Regions from separate parts of the Thauera sp. WH-1 genome, predicted to be linked through region 1. Evidence: predicted binding sites of a transcription regulator. Region 1 holds the regulator's gene; the other holds the start of a gene.
What was found. The regulator sigma-54, encoded in region 1, starts transcription at its own class of promoters, with help from an activator protein. The targets are predictions, from matches to a motif close to TGGCACGCTTNCTGCTNA.
Positions count from the first base shown of each region.

Region 1 (4,207 bases):
TGCGGACAGGATTTCGTTGAGGTGATGCGCGACCTTCTCGTTCGACTGGCGGCGTGCCCAGGCGAGTTCGGCGGCACCGAGGATCTGCAGGCGGGTCGGGTGGATCAGATTGAGGTGGCCCACCAGATCGGCGGGCCAGATGCGTTCTTCGGCCACCGCGATGCGCGCGTCAAGGCGCCCGCTGAGGTGGCACAGCTTCAGGCTGTCGCGGTACGCCTCATACAGCCGCGCGACGCTGGTCTGCCGCATCGGCGCCCCAGTTCATGAACATCTGATGGATGTGGGCCGCGTCCGGTGCGTCGAGCAAGGCTTCGCGGAAATCACGATCGCTGAACATCTGCGCGAGCTCGGACAGCAGCTGCAGGTGGGTTTCGTTCGCCTGCTCGGGAACGAGCAGGACGAACAGCATGTTCACCGGACGCCCGTCCGGGGCGTCGAACTGCACCGGTGTGGCCAGGCGCAGGAAGGCGCCGGCGGCGTCCTTCAGGCCCTTGATGCGGCCGTGCGGAATCGCGATGCCTTGACCAAGCCCGGTCGAGCCGAGTCGTTCGCGGGTGAACAGGCTGTCGAACACGGTGCTGCGACCGATGCCCTGGTTGTTCTCGAACAACAGGCCCGCCTGCTCGAAGACGCGCTTCTTGCTGCTGGCGTCGAGGTCGACCACCACGTTGGAAAGTGGCAGGAGTTGAGATATCAGGCTCATTCGCTGGAAGGCTTGCGCAATAGCTGAACCGCCTAGGTCAGGTGCTGCGTTTGGACGGTCCGGGGCGAGTGGGGCTCGCGTCGTGAAAACGCGCGCATTATAACCACACCCCGGACACGGGGCGGTAACGAAGGCGTCAGACTTCGGGTGCCTGGTGCTTGATCGTTTCGTGGTTGTGGTCGGCCTGCTTCTGCTTGTACTTCTGAACCTGCCGGTCGAGCTTGTCGGCCATCGCGTCGATGGCGGCATACAGGTCGGCGTCGTCGCTCTCGACGAAGATGTCCTTGCCGCGCACGTGCAGCGTGACTTCCGCATTCTGCTTGAGCTTCTCGACCGAGAGGATCACCGCGACACTGGTGACGTTGTCGAAGTGACGGATGACGCGATCGAGCTTGGAAGTCACGTAGTCGCGAATGGCCGGGGTGACTTCGACATGGCGCCCGGTGATGTTGAGATTCATGTTAACTCCTGTTGTTGTCAGATGGATTTGCGCAGACTGACCGGCGGGATATTGAGGGATTCACGGTACTTGGCGATCGTGCGCCGTGCGACCACGATACCCTGCTGGCCCAGAACTTCTGCAATCTTGGCGTCGGACAGCGGCTTCTTGCTGTCTTCTGCATCCACCAGCTGGCGAATCAGCGCTCGAATCGCCGTCGAGGATGCCGCTCCGCCGGTATCGGTGGCGACGTGACTGCCGAAGAAATACTTGAGTTCGAATACACCGCGCGGGCTCGCCATGTATTTTTGCGTGGTGACGCGCGATACGGTGGATTCGTGCAGCTCGAGCTGGTCTGCGATCTCCCGGAGAGTGAGTGGCCGCATCGCCACCTCCCCATGATCGAAGAACTGCCGCTGCTGGTCAACGATGGCCTGAGACACCCGCAGGATGGTGTCGAAGCGCTGCTGGACGTTCTTGATCAGCCAGCGTGCCTCCTGCAACTGGCCGCTGAGCCCACCCCCCTGGCCGCGGTTCTGCTGCAGCAGGCTGGCATACAGGCGGTTGATGCGCAGGCGCGGCATCGCCTCCTGATTGAGGGTGACGGTCCAGCGACCGCGCAGCTTGCGCACGACGACGTCGGGCAGCACGTAGCGCGTCTCCGCGCTCGAGTAGCGCGACCCCGGGTGCGGGTCGAGGCTGCAGATCAGGGCGTGGGCGGCGCGCAGGGCGTCGTCGTCGCAGCCGGTGAGTTTCTTGAGCTTGACGAAGTTGCGCTCGGCGAGGAGCTCGAGATGCTTGTCGACGATCTCGAGCGCGAGCGCGCGGGTGTCGGTCGCGGGCAGCGTGCGCAACTGCAGCGACAGGCATTCCTGCGGGCTGCGCGCGCCGATCCCGGCCGGCTCGAGGTTCTGCACATGGCGCAGGGCGATGCTGAGTTCGTCGAGCTCGACCTCGGACTCCTCGGGCAGCAGCTCGAGCAATTCCTCGAGCGGCTGGTGCAGATAGCCGTCGTCGTCGAGCGCCTCGATCACCAGGCGCACCAGGGCGCGGTCGCGATCCGACAGCGGCGACAGCGAGACCTGCTGGTCGAGGTGCTCGCGCAACGACACGCCGGCCGCCTGCAGGTCCTGGTAATCGACGTCGTCATCGTCCTCGCCGCGGCTCGAGGCGCCGCTGCCCACGTTCGACCAGTCGATGCCCTCGTCCTCGCTGCTGCCTTCGCCGCCTTCCCTGTGTTCGCCGGCCTCGGCGCCGGCGCTGTCGGGCGCCGCCTCGCGCGCCTCGTCCTGGCGCTGCTGTTGCTGCAGTTCGTGCTCGGGCGGGCTGCCCGGCGCGGCAGGGGGCATGAACTCCACCCCATCGCTGTCGGCGCGTTCGAGCATCGGGTTCTCGAGCAGGAAGCGCTCGATCTCCTGGTTGAGCTCGATGGTCGACAGCTGCAGCAGCTTGATCGACTGCTGCAGTTGCGGCGTCAGCGTGAGGTGCTGGGAGAGCTTGAGCTGGAGGCTGGGTTTCATCGTGGTCGGTGTGGGTGCGCACTCACAGGCGGAAATGCTCGCCGAGGTAGACCTGGCGCACGCGCTCGTTGTCGATGATCTCGGTCGGCTTGCCGCTGGCCAGTACCCGGCCTTCGCTGATGATGTAGGCGCGGTCGCAGATCCCCAGGGTCTCGCGCACGTTGTGGTCAGTGATCAGCACGCCGATGCCGCGCTCCTTGAGGAAGCGGATGATCTTCTGGATGTCGATGACCGCGATCGGGTCGACGCCGGCGAAGGGCTCGTCGAGCAGGATCAGGCGCGGGTCGGTCGCCAGTGCGCGGGCGATCTCGCAGCGCCGGCGCTCGCCGCCGGACAGCGACACCGCGGTGTTGTTGCGCAGGTGGTTGATGCCCAGCTCGAGCAGCAGCTCGTCCAGGCGGGCGTTGATCTGTCGCGTCTCCAGCCCCCGCAGCTCGAGCACGGCGCGGATGTTCTCGGCCACGCTGAGCTTGCGGAACACGCTCATCTCCTGCGGCAGGTAGGACAGGCCGAGGCGGGCGCGGGCGTGGATGGGCAGGTGGGTGAGATCGGTGCCGTCGAGCGTGATCTGACCGCCGTCGGCACGCACCAGGCCGACGATCATGTAGAAACAGGTGGTCTTGCCCGCGCCATTGGGGCCGAGCAGGCCGACCACCTGGCCCGGGTCGACCTCGAAGCCGACATCGTGCACCACGGTGCGCGACTTGTAGCGCTTTTGCAGGCCGGCGACCTTAAGCAGACTCATCGAAGGGCTCTTTCAGCAGCTTGCGGATCAGTTCGGGGGCGAAGCCGCGGGTTTGCAGGAAGCGCGCCTGGCGCGCCCATTCGCGCGGGTCGGCCGGCGCGGAGCTGAAGCGGCTGCGCAGCACCTGGCGTGCGCGTTCCAGTTCCGATTCTACGCATTCGTTCTCGATCGCCTGCTCGATCAGGTCACGCTCGATGCCGCGCCGCGCCAGCTCACTGCGCAGCCGGCCGGCGCCGAAACGGGCCGCCTTGCCGCGCACGAAGGCCTCGGCGTAGCGGCTGTCGGACTGCAGGCCGAGCTCGCCCATGCGCGCAATCACGGCGTCGATCTCGTCCGCCTCGCCGTGGGTGGCGAGCTTGCGCGCCAGTTCGGCGCGCGAGTGGTCGCGCCGCGCCAGGTGACGGAGCGCGCGCTCGCGCAGGCTGGGGACGCCCATGGCCGTACCTTGGCCCCGCTCAGGCCTCGGCGGCTGCCGCTGCGGTGGTCGTCACCGCCATTGCGGGCAGGCCGACCGCGGCGCGCACCTTGTTCTCGATCTCACGCGCCAGCGCCGGGTTGTTGCGCAGGAACTCGCGCGAGTTGTCCTTGCCCTGGCCGATCTTGTCGCCCTGGTAGGCGTACCAGGCGCCGGACTTGTCGACGATCTTGTGCGTCACGCCGAGGTCGATGATCTCGCCCTCGCGCGAAATGCCCTCGCCATAGAGGATGTCGAAGTGCGCTTCCTTGAACGGCGGCGACACCTTGTTCTTGACCACCTTGACACGGGTCTCGGAGCCGACCACCTCGTCGCCCTTCTTGAT
Region 1 covers NZ_JBLQGP010000004.1:66,683-70,889, forward strand. The annotation lists gene hprK (HPr(Ser) kinase/phosphatase) at 1-249, opposite strand, end outside; gene ptsN (PTS IIA-like nitrogen regulatory protein PtsN) at 218-703, opposite strand; gene hpf (ribosome hibernation-promoting factor, HPF/YfiA family) at 840-1,163, opposite strand; gene ACMV5O_RS05900 (RNA polymerase factor sigma-54) at 1,181-2,662, opposite strand; gene lptB (LPS export ABC transporter ATP-binding protein) at 2,685-3,407, opposite strand; gene recX (recombination regulator RecX) at 3,394-3,843, opposite strand; gene recA (recombinase RecA) at 3,863-4,207, opposite strand, start outside.

Region 2 (4,207 bases), on a different contig from region 1:
ACGAAGAGCGGCAGCTTCATCCAGCTCATGCCCGGTGCGCGCATGTTGAAGATGGTGACGATGATGTTGATCGCCCCCATGATCGAGGACACGCCCATCAGATGCACCGACAGCACGAAGAAGGCGGTGGAGTCGCTGCTGTAGGTGGTCGACAGCGGCGCGTAGAAGGTCCACCCGGCCGCCGGCGCGCCGCCCTCCATGAACAGCGTGGACAGCAGGATGGTGAAGGCGCAGGGCAGGATCCAGAAGCTCCAGTTATTGACCCGCGGCAACGCCATGTCGGGCGCACCGATCATCAGCGGCACCATCCAGTTGGCCAGGCCGACGAAGGCGGGCATCACCGCGCCGAACACCATCACCAGGCCATGCACGGTGGTCATCTGGTTGAAGAAGTGCGGATCGACGAACTGCAGCCCGGGCTGGAACAGCTCGGCGCGGATCACCATCGCCAGGCTGCCGCCGATGAACAGCATCGCCAGTGAGAACAGCAGGTAGAGCGTGCCGATGTCCTTGTGGTTGGTGCTGTACAGCCAGCGCGTGATGCCGCGCGGCTTGTGCTCGTGCTCCAGGTGCTGGCCGGGGTGCAGCGCGCCGGTGTGTTCTGTGCTCATTGCTCACTCCCCTTTCTGGATGGCGGCTGCCACATCGGCCGGCTGCACCATGTCGCCGGTGTTGTTGCCCCAGGCATTGCGCTCGTAGGTGATCACCGCGGCCAGCTCGCTGCTGCTCAACTGGCGGCCGAAGGCCTGCATCGCCGTGCCGGCCTTGCCGAAGACGACGATGTGGATGTGGGCGGGGATGTCGGTGGTGACCATCGCGCTGCCCTTGAGGCCGGGGAACACGCCGGGCAAGCCCTCGCCGGACGGCTGGTGGCACACCGCGCAGGCCGTGCCGTAGACCTTCTCGCCGAGCGCCATCAGCTCTTCCATGCTCATCGGCGCCGCCGCCGCATCGGCCGCCCGCGCCGCCTCCTGCAGCGCGACCTGCTCGGCCGCCCAGGCCTCGAAGTCGGCCTCGCTCTTGACCTCGACCGCAATCGGCATGAAGCCGTGGTCGCGCCCGCACAGCTCGGCGCACTTGCCGTGATAGAGGCCGGGCTTGTCGACCCGCGTCCAGGTCTCGTTGATGAAGCCCGGGATCGCATCCTTCTTGATCGCGAAGGCCGGCACCCACCAGGAGTGGATCACGTCGTCGGCGGTGAGCAGGAAGCGCACCTTCTTGCCGGTGGGGATCACCAGCGGCTTGTCCACCTCGAGCAGGTAGAGCGGATCCTTTTCCGCCTCGTTGGCGATCTGCGCGCGTGGGGTGGCGAGCACCGAGAAGTACTCGATCGGGTAGTCGAGGTACTTGTAGTGCCACTTCCACTGCGAGCCGGTGACCAGCACGGTGAGATCGGACTCGGAGGCATCCTCCATCGCGATCAGGGCCTGGGTGGCGGGGATGGCCATGACGACGAGGATGACCACCGGGATCGCGGTCCACAGCAACTCGATCTTCATGCTGCCGTGGAACTGGGCGGGCACGGCGCCGGCCGACTTGCGGTGGCGCACGATGGACCAGAACATCAGCCCGAACACGATGATGGCGATCACCACGCAGATGTAGAAGATCGTCATGTGCAGGCCGTACACGCGCTGGCTGATCTCGGTCACGCCACGCGTCATGTTGTATCTGCTCTCCTGGGCAAATACCGCCTGACTCAACAACAGAAACAGACCACCAAGACAGAACCGCGAATACCTTGCCGAATACAACATGCCCAGGATGTGGTGTCTCACTGCACGACTCCTATTTATCGTTTGCGGGGTCCCGGCGACCCTGTAAGCGGAGGTCTGCTGCAAGCTGCGAAGCCCTTGCCGGACGCGTCGTGCGCGCGACCTGACGATTCACTATAAGCGGGGAATCAGGAAACGCAAGAATCAGCGAGAACCTGAAGAAGAATTAGTCCAAGTCGAGAAAAAGCCCAAAAACAAGGACCCGTGGTCAATTGGGGGTTTCCTTGATGCGCTGAAGGATTCAGCCCGGCACTTCTCGTCGGCGCCAGCGAAGACGATCGACTTCAGCAAAAACGTCGGAATTTCTTACATCGCTGTCGATGATTCCCGACACGAATGCCGCTCTGGCATGGCCAATCAATGCCAAACGGATGAAACTGGCGCAAGCCCTAGCATCGAGGCGACAGGCATCGACGTGATCCACTTCACGAGGCGGGACCGAAAGCGGGACGACGGCATTCGTTCTCATGAGAAGCTGCGGACAGCTTGTCGATGCGCTTTACAGTCACACGCCCGATTCACCGCAGAGCGAAGTGGGCGGCCCACGGCAAGGATCGCAATACGACAAATTTACATATAATTCAGTCTCTTAAATTAGCAGGCACGGTACATGCTTTAGTCGATTGCAGGCCTCGTTGAAGCGGAACATCATCCCGAGGAACCGACTCGTGACTGCACGCCCGCACAGCCGCGCGCCGCTCACGAGCAAACTGACAATCAAGGATTCCACATGAACAAGAACGCAATCGCTCTCGGGCTCGCCACCCTCCTCCTGTCCGGAACAGCGTTCGCTGCGCCGGTTTTCAGCGACGACTTCAATCGCAAGAACTCCAACCATGTCGGCGCCGCATGGAGCGAAATCGAGCGTAATGGCAAAGATGTCGCAATCAGCAACAACGCCCTGCAGCTGCGCGACGTCCACCAGCATTCGAATAGCACCGCGTCCTCGCCGGATGCGGCAGCCACCTTCTCGGTATCGACGCTGGGACTGGACAACCTCCTCCTCTCCTTCGCCTGGGCGCCGCTGACCGCCTCCGAAGCGGGCGACACCCTCAACCTGAGCTGGCGCGTTGCCGGTGGCAGCTGGATGGACCTGTGGTCGACCGGCCTGGGTGGCAACGGAGCGTGGAGCACTGCCAACGTCGGACTCGGCGCTGCGGCCGCTGACCAGCAAAGCATCGACATTCGCTTCTGGACGGACGTAAGGGTGTCTTGGTGGTTCATCGTGAGCGACTCGCCCGCAAACGAGGGCGCACGGATCGATTGGGTCACCCTGACCGGCGATGCCATCCCCGTCGCCGTCGCCCCCCTGGCTCCCGAGCCGACCCCTACCACCCCCCCTGAGGCTTCTCAAGCCGTCCCCGAGCCCGCCTCCCTCGCCCTGCTGGGCCTCGGCCTCGCCGGTCTCGGCGCCCTGCGCCGCCGCCAACACAAAGCCTGACACGGCGTCCGCGCATAAAAAAACGGCGACCCGCGGGTCGCCGTTTTTCATGCCACAGATCGGTCGGCTCAGCGCTTGAAGCGCTCCTCGGCGATCGCGTCGGCCACTTCGCCGGTCGGCCGCTCTTCCTTGCGCGCGCGCTCGAAGACCTCCATCAGGTTGTCGTGGATGCCCTCGATATGCTTGAGCAGCGCGCTGCGGTCGAAACCGATGCGCTCGTGATAGACGTCGATGATGCCGCCGGCGTTGATGACGTAATCGGGCGCATACAGGATGCCGCGCTTCATCAGCTCGAGGCCGTGTCGCGGCTCGGCGAGCTGGTTGTTCGACGCGCCGGCGACGATCTTCGCCTTCAGCTGCGGGATGGTGCTGTCGTTGAGGATGGCGCCGAGCGCGCAGGGGGCGAAGACGTCGACGTCGAGGCCGAAGATCTCCTCGGGCGCAACCACGGTGGCGCCCAGATCCTTGCCGGCCTGCAGCAGCGGCTCGCGGTGGATGTCGGTGACCCACAGTTGCGCGCCCGCTTCCTTCAGCTGGCGGGCGAGGTCGAAGCCGACGTTGCCCACGCCCTGCACGGCGACGCGCAGACCCTCGAGCGAATCGCGGCCGAGCTTCTCCTTGACCGCGGCCTTGATGCCGATGAAGGTGCCATAGGCGGTGGCGGGCGAGGGATCGCCGCTGCGCGTGCCTTCATCCGAGGGTTTGTCTACGATGCCGGCGACGTGCCGGGTGAACTGCGCCATGTACTTCATGTCGGCGACGCTGGTGCCGGAGTCCTCGGCCGCGATGTAGCGCCCGTTCAGCTGTTCGAGCGCACGGGCGAAGGCGGCCAGCAGCTCGGGCGTCTTGTGCGTGCGCGGATTGCCGATGATCACCGACTTGCCGCCACCCAGCTTGAGGTTGGCCATCGCCGACTTGTAGGTCATGCCGCGCGACAGGCGCAGCACGTCGCGGATGGCCTCCTCCTCGGAGGCGTAGGGCCACATGCGGC
Region 2 covers NZ_JBLQGP010000001.1:305,153-309,359, forward strand. The annotation lists gene ctaD (cytochrome c oxidase subunit I) at 1-611, opposite strand, end outside; gene coxB (cytochrome c oxidase subunit II) at 615-1,664, opposite strand; gene ACMV5O_RS01480 (hypothetical protein) at 2,017-2,244, opposite strand; gene ACMV5O_RS01485 (PEP-CTERM sorting domain-containing protein) at 2,506-3,216, shown strand; gene ACMV5O_RS01490 (Glu/Leu/Phe/Val dehydrogenase dimerization domain-containing protein) at 3,285-4,207, opposite strand, start outside.
Region 2: the regulator sigma-54 is predicted to act here: its motif matches at 2,375-2,392, upstream of ACMV5O_RS01485 (PEP-CTERM sorting domain-containing protein).